2 linked regions of the Herpetosiphon gulosus genome follow. The main gene of each other region encodes a partner of the protein of the gene in region 2 in a complex. Links are inferred from orthologs where the notes say so. Each region holds a gene or a part of one and is shown on either strand. Other genes may lie near its edges. The genes, in order: mnmE and mnmG.

The links.
Region 1: the proteins of mnmG (region 2) and mnmE are in contact, whole or in part, in a solved structure (PDB 9HIP), measured with the Escherichia coli proteins. The link is inferred for Herpetosiphon gulosus from one-to-one orthologs.

What each region holds. Positions count from the first base shown.
Region 1 is NZ_BAABRU010000014.1:55,219-58,473, forward strand. Bases 235-3,162 are described here. They hold mnmE (tRNA uridine-5-carboxymethylaminomethyl(34) synthesis GTPase MnmE), read right to left. Parts: upstream 2,417-3,162; coding sequence 1,052-2,416; downstream 235-1,051. Other genes in these bases: ABEB26_RS18650 (STAS domain-containing protein), read right to left, coding at 235-1,029; ABEB26_RS18660 (hypothetical protein), read right to left, coding at 2,416-2,784; ABEB26_RS18665 (cation:proton antiporter), read left to right, coding at 3,049-3,162. Outside these bases: more of ABEB26_RS18650, read right to left, coding at 1-234; more of ABEB26_RS18665, read left to right, coding at 3,163-3,255. UniProt on the Escherichia coli protein: Exhibits a very high intrinsic GTPase hydrolysis rate. Involved in the addition of a carboxymethylaminomethyl (cmnm) group at the wobble position (U34) of certain tRNAs, forming tRNA-cmnm(5)s(2)U34.
Region 2 is NZ_BAABRU010000001.1:120,097-123,399, forward strand. The notes cover bases 321-3,296. They hold mnmG (tRNA uridine-5-carboxymethylaminomethyl(34) synthesis enzyme MnmG), read right to left. Parts: upstream 2,797-3,296; coding sequence 844-2,796; downstream 321-843. Other genes in these bases: ABEB26_RS00610 (Zn-ribbon domain-containing OB-fold protein), read left to right, coding at 321-674; ABEB26_RS00620 (cation diffusion facilitator family transporter), read right to left, coding at 3,033-3,296. Outside these bases: ABEB26_RS00605 (thiolase C-terminal domain-containing protein), read left to right, coding at 1-278; more of ABEB26_RS00610, read left to right, coding at 279-320; more of ABEB26_RS00620, read right to left, coding at 3,297-3,303. UniProt on the Escherichia coli protein: NAD-binding protein involved in the addition of a carboxymethylaminomethyl (cmnm) group at the wobble position (U34) of certain tRNAs, forming tRNA-cmnm(5)s(2)U34.

The sequences.
Region 1 (3,255 bases), on a different replicon or contig from region 2:
TTAGCGAAGTTCTAAGGCTGCCGCCAAGGTTGGTGCTGAGAGCACGGTTTGGCGGTTGAGCTTTAACTGTACCATCATTGGAGCCACTTCGGGTTGCAATCCAGCCAAAATCACCCGTGTGCCCAACAATTTTGCCCCTTGGATAATTCGTTCAAGCATGGTCAGTAAGCTATCGGATGCAACCAGAACACTGGTCAAATCAAGAATTAAGGTATTCGCCCGTTGTTCATGAATATAGCTTAGCAAGGAATCTTCCACCGCTTTGGCACGTTGGATATCGAAGCCACCGATTAATGGCAGCACCACTACATCGTCGCCGACAGGCAAGGCCGCCACGGTCAAGGCATCGACGGTTTGGCGCAAGGTGGTTTCGGTTGAAACTAGTTGTTGATTCGAGGTTTCGAGCCGAATCGCCAAGGCGGCTAGTTCATCGGAGCGTTGCTGCATTGCTTGGCGCGATTGTTCTAATTCATATTCACGTTGATTAATTACATGGGTCAAAATAGTAATAATTGCGCCTGTACCAAGTAATAAAATTGTTTGTGAAACGATGGCAAGATATTTATAATTATCATTGACACTCATCATAATTAGCGAATTGGGATCACTAAAGCTCCAGAAAAGCGTGATTTCATTGATAATTGCAATTAGGTGAATGATAATACTGATTGCTGTCGCTGTAATAATCCAGCGTGCCCGCCCCAGAATAAAGCCTATACCCATTAACTCAATGCAAATGATTGCAAAATTGTACGATACAAATCCGCCAATATTATGATTGACTACAGCTACAGTGATTGAGCTAGCAATATGCAAAACTAACGTTAATGGATAGAAATTGCCTGGCTTGAGTAAGAACATATAGCCAACAATTAGCAATCCATGGACGATTGCCACATAGAAATTAATCTGCGATTGAATATTAGCCCAATCAAAAATTGAAATTGGCAAAAACAATGTGGTAATGCCGAGCATAATTCGCGCATACAATTTGGCACGTTCGACGGGTAGCTGCTTTGAATCGGGCACGGGTAGCTCCTTGTGGGCGTGGTTATTTGCCAATACAAAAGCGACTAAATATCATATTCAATAAATCATGTTCAACAGTTTCGCCAGTAATCTCGCCTAGGCTGGCGATCGCCTCGTGCAAATCGATCGCAATCAGATCAACTGGACGGCCTTCGCGTAAGCCTTGGATTGCTTGTTCTAAGGCGGCGTTGGCGCGGCGCAAGGCCTCGCGATGGCGTGGGTTGGTAACTAAGCGAGCATCGCTGAGCGGCAAACCACCAAGCAACTGTTCAGCTACCATTGTACCTAAATAATCTAAGCCTGTGCTAGCCTGCGATGAGATGGCGATGCTGCCACGGAGCTTGGGGTGGGTTTGGGTTAGCACGGTTAAATCGGCATGTTGACCTAAATCGGCTTTGGTGGCAATCACGATCGTTGGTCGTTCATGGGTCAGTTGAGCAATCACCAAATCTTCTGGGCTTAACGGCTGCGAACCATCGATCAATAGTAATACCAAATCGGCTTTGCTCAGAGCAGCGCGTGAGCGTTCGACTCCAATTCGTTCAACCAAATCATCGGTTTCGGTGATGCCAGCGGTATCAATCAGTACCACCGGAATTCCGCCAAGGTTGGCGGTTTCTTCCAAGGTATCGCGGGTTGTGCCAGGAATCGCGGTGACAATCGCGCGTTCGGTGCGCAACAGGGCATTCATCAAGCTCGATTTGCCTGCGTTGGGCCGACCAACCAAGGCTGCGCGTGCCCCTTCACGCACAACCACACCTTGATCGGCTCCAGCTAGCAGTTGGCTGAGCAGACTTTGGGCTTGCTGCAAGGGCTGTTGTAATTCCTCGCTGGGCACATCGTCTTCGGGGAAATCGGTCAGCGCTGTGACATAAGCCAAGGGATACATCAACTGCTCGCGCAGCGTGCGCAAATCACGCGAAAGCCCGCCGCCAAGCTGATCGAGCGCCAAACTTAGCCCCAAGTTGGTTTGAGCTTCGATCACATCGAGGGTCGCTTCAGCTTGCACTAAATCGATGCGGCCATTGGCAAAAGCGCGTAGGCTAAATTCGCCTGGGTTGGCTAAGCGAGCGCCATGGGCTAGAGCCAAGGTTAGGGTGCGGCGCAAGGGCAGCGGGCCGCCGTGGCAGTGAATCTCCAAAATATCTTCGCCAGTGAATGAGCGCGGCCCCTTGAAAAAGACCGCTAGAACCTCATCCACAACCTGACCATGCTCATCGAGCACATGGCCATAGCGCATTTGGTAAGAGCGCCAAATGCCTTTGCGGCGCGGTTTGATCAAGGCTTGGGCGATGGCTAGGCTTTGAGGGCCGCTGATCCGAATAATCCCAACCCCACCAACGCCAGGTGGGGTCGCTAGGGCGGCGATGGTATCAGCATAGAGCATTAGCGCAACCTCGAAGTGTTGGTGAGCGACATAGTTGCGGGCATGCTTTGGACATGGCAAAAGCCGCAGGTTGGCGCAAAACTATGGTTAAAACTGGGGGCGGTTGGTAAGCCCGCGTTATGGCAGGTTTTGCAATCGGCGACTGCTACCGACAAATCATGGTTTGGCAGTTCTTTGACATCAGGGCCATAGGCGGCGGCAAAGGCAAAAACCCAAGTTGCCACAATCACCACGCCAGTCATGGCAAACATCAACCGCATCGGCCAACTACGCATCATCGCACGATAGCGGGCGCGAGCTGCCGCTTTATCGAAAACCGGCGCAGCATCTGGCTGCTCATCGGGCAGCATTTCAGGTGCATCGCTCATAGGGCAACATCCTTCTAGAATTGAGCTAGTTAATCAAATCGGCTAGATCATATCATACTGTGGGTTGGCTCGTGCGTTTGACCAAGCTGATTTTTTCGGGTACAGTTCTTGCATAGAGGCCCATGCCCAAATGAATACTGTCTCGTGGTCGAGACAACCATGGTGGAGTCAGTCGCAGGAATGCGGCTTTTTTAGTTTAGTTTTGGTTGATTTGACGGATATAGCAGGGTATAGCCGCAAGCACGACCAAATTAGGAGGAGCGTATGTCGCTGGTCTTGGTTCAATCCAACGTCGCCCCTTCGCCTGCCGCCGCTGCTGGAGGCGATGGAATGTCGCCGCTGTTGCAGTTGGTACTGGCTTTGGCCGTTTTGATCGCCGCTGCCAAAATTGGTGGGCTTGTGAGCACCAAACTCAAACAACCTGCCGTTTTAGGTGAGCTTTTAGTGGGGATTTTGCTTGGCCCCAGTGTT
Region 2 (3,303 bases):
CACTTGGCTATGCTGAACGCGGCCATGCCACTCAATTGGCCGCCGAAGGTGTGATTGCCAAAATGGGAGCTTTGCCGCTAGCAACTGCTGGTGGTTACAAAGCTCGCGGCGATGTTGGTGGTGCGACCGGAATCTATCAAGTGGTTGAATTGGTCGCTCAATTACGCGGCCAAGCAGGAGCTAACCAAGTTGCTAATGCCAAAACTGCGCTCGCCCAATGTTTAGGTGGAGTTGGCGCAACTGCCGTGACTCATATTTTGCAAGTAGCGGAGGTCTAGATGAATTTACCCAAACAATGGCGACTCAAAGGCCAACGCTATCGCCTCGAAGGCCAGCGCCATAACGATGGGCGGGTGCGTTTTCCGGCTCAACCAGCCAAATTAGGCGAGGCCAGCGATGCTTGGCAGCCTTATCAATTAGCCAACACTGGCGAACTTTATTCGTGGACAGCCCAACGTAGCAATCGCAGCGAATTCGACCATGAGCCAATTGTGCTGGTGGGCATGATCAAGCTGGCTGATGGTTGTATGATTACTGCTCAATTGACCGATTGCGAGCCAAGCGAGTTGCAGATTGGCATGGCGATGGAAGTAGTGACCCGCAGTTGGGGCAAAGTCGGCGAAGATGATTTGTTGGTGTATGGCTATAAATTCCGACCAAAACTCGTTGATTAAAAAATTAGGTTAAGGTGAAACCGCGAAGGACGCGAAGATCGCTAAGTTTGAGTTAAGTGGTTCTCTGAAATTTGTATAAATTTCAAGCTTCCAACTAATTCAACATTCGTGATCTTCGTGTCCTTCGCAGTTAAAAACTTCCTAATCCTTGGCCCCTAGCCCCTAAAACCTATTCTACCGTTGCCCGTTCGCGGCGTTCAAGGTGAATCAGCAGGTGGGCAATATCGGCGGGATTGATGCCTGCTAAGCGTGAAGCCTGACCCAAGGTTGCTGGGCGGAAGCGTTTGAGCACCTGCCGTGCTTCGATCCGTAAACTGGGAATCGCCTCAATATCCAAATCGGCAGGCAAGCGCCGATCTTCCATTTTGCGCACCCGCTCAACTGAGACTTGCTCTTTGGCAATGTAAACCGCATATTTGGCGCTTAGCTCAACTTGCTCAGCGACATCGGCCTCAATCGCTGGCAGATCAGGCTGAACTTCGGCCAATTGGGCATACTTGACCCCAACCCGCCGCAGAATATCTTCGCCTGAAGCAGGTTGCAACAATGGCTCAATCCCAGCAGTTTGTAGGCGGCCATTGGTTTCAGCGCTGGGCGTGTAGCGTAAACCCCGCAATTGCTGGGTTGTTTGATCAATTGCCCATTGTTTGCGCTCAACTTGGGCAGCGCGTTCGGCACTGACCAAACCAAGTTCTGCCGCCAATGGTGTGAGCCGCAGATCAGCATTATCGCCACGCAACAACAAGCGATGCTCAGCTCGCGAGGTGAACATGCGATATGGCTCGCGAATTTCCTTGGTCACCAAATCGTCGATCATCACGCCGATATAGGCTTGGTCGCGGCGCAAAATGAATGGTGCACGCTCGGCAACCTTCAAAGCAGCGTTGATCCCCGCCATCAAGCCTTGAGCACCAGCTTCTTCATAGCCAGTTGTACCATTAATTTGGCCAGCAAAGAAGAGATGTGGTAGGCGTTTGGCTTCCAACGAAGCGGTGATTTCGCCAGTTGCGACTGCATCATACTCAATTGCATAACCAACCCGCATAATTTCGACCTTGCGCAAAGCCGGAATCGAGCGCAACATGGCCCATTGCACATCTTCGGGCAGCGATGTATTACAACCTTGCACATAGATTTCGAGGGTTTCCCAGCCTTCTGGTTCTAGGAAAAACCCATGCGATTCTTTATCGGCAAAGCGCACAATTTTATCTTCAATTGATGGGCAGTAGCGTGGCCCAACACCCTCGATCACCCCGCTAAACATCGGGGCACGATGCAAGTTATCACGAATATGCTGGTGAAATTCGGGCGTAGTGTAAATATGATAGCAGGGCAATTGTGGTTGCCAGCCATCGAGCATCGGCTCAGGGTAAATTGGGTTGGGCGGGCCATGCACCAGCGATTCAGGCCGCTGACCATCATAATTAAAGCCAAAATACAGTGGCGTGCTGGAACCTGGCTGGATTTCTAGCCCACTAAAATCGACAGTTCGGGCATCAATCCGTGGTGGCGTGCCAGTTTTCAGGCGCACCAATGGAAAGCCCAACTGACTTAGATCGCTCGAAAGATTGATCGCTGGCTGCTCGCCCATACGGCCAGCAGGGATGATCGATTCGCCAGTGATCGCTCGGCCACGCAAAAATGTGCCCGTGGTCAAAACCAAGGCTTTGGCACGATATTGCCAGCCCGTTTGGGTTTCGACGGCAAATTTAGCCCCATCAGTTTGATCAGCCAAGGGGATGATGCGCTCAACCATGGCCTGTTTAAGCGCTAAATTTGGCTGCGCTTCAAGAAACTCTTTCATGGCCTTGGCATACAAACGCTTATCGCTTTGAGCGCGTAAGGCTTGCACGGCTGGGCCTTTAGTTTCATTCAGCAGCCGAATCTGAATCAAAGTGCGGTCGGTGATGACCCCCATCGCGCCGCCGAGTGCGTCGATTTCGCGCACAAGGTTGCCTTTGGCTGGGCCGCCAATTGATGGATTGCACGACATGTGCGCCAATTTATCAAGATCGATCGTCAGCAAAAGGGTTTGCGAACCCATACGAGCAGCCGCCAAAGCCGCTTCACAGCCCGCATGTCCGCCGCCAACGACGACCACATCATAGGTTAAATTTAGCATAGCTCAACAAGACATAAGTGAAGGACACGATAGTTTATTGTACCGCAAACTTGATATTTTGGGGATCGGCAGTTTTGATCCACGAAGAGCACGAAGGACACGAAGTAAGGCTATGGGCTATGAAGCTATCGGAGCTTGATTAGAAATGCCAACAATTGTTCCGATAGCCTATAGCCTCATTTCTTCGTGTCCTTCGTGGTTAAATTTTATCCCTCATCCTTCATAATTCATAATTCTCAATGTTGATGTTGCTCGGTCAGGGTGCAATAGAGTTGCGGCGTGTTACATGAACATTCAAGTTGCAACGTGGCATGGCCAATGTTGTAGCGATGACAAAGCACCTCGTTGATGGTGCTAATCAATTGTGGGCTACGCTGTGGGCCTTGTTGATCGGTCACAACATGGGCTGAGAGCGCTCGCATGCTGGCGGTGATGCTCCAAATATGCAAATCGTGAATCGCTTGCACCCCAGGAATGGTTTGCAAATCGCTGACCACTTTTTCCACA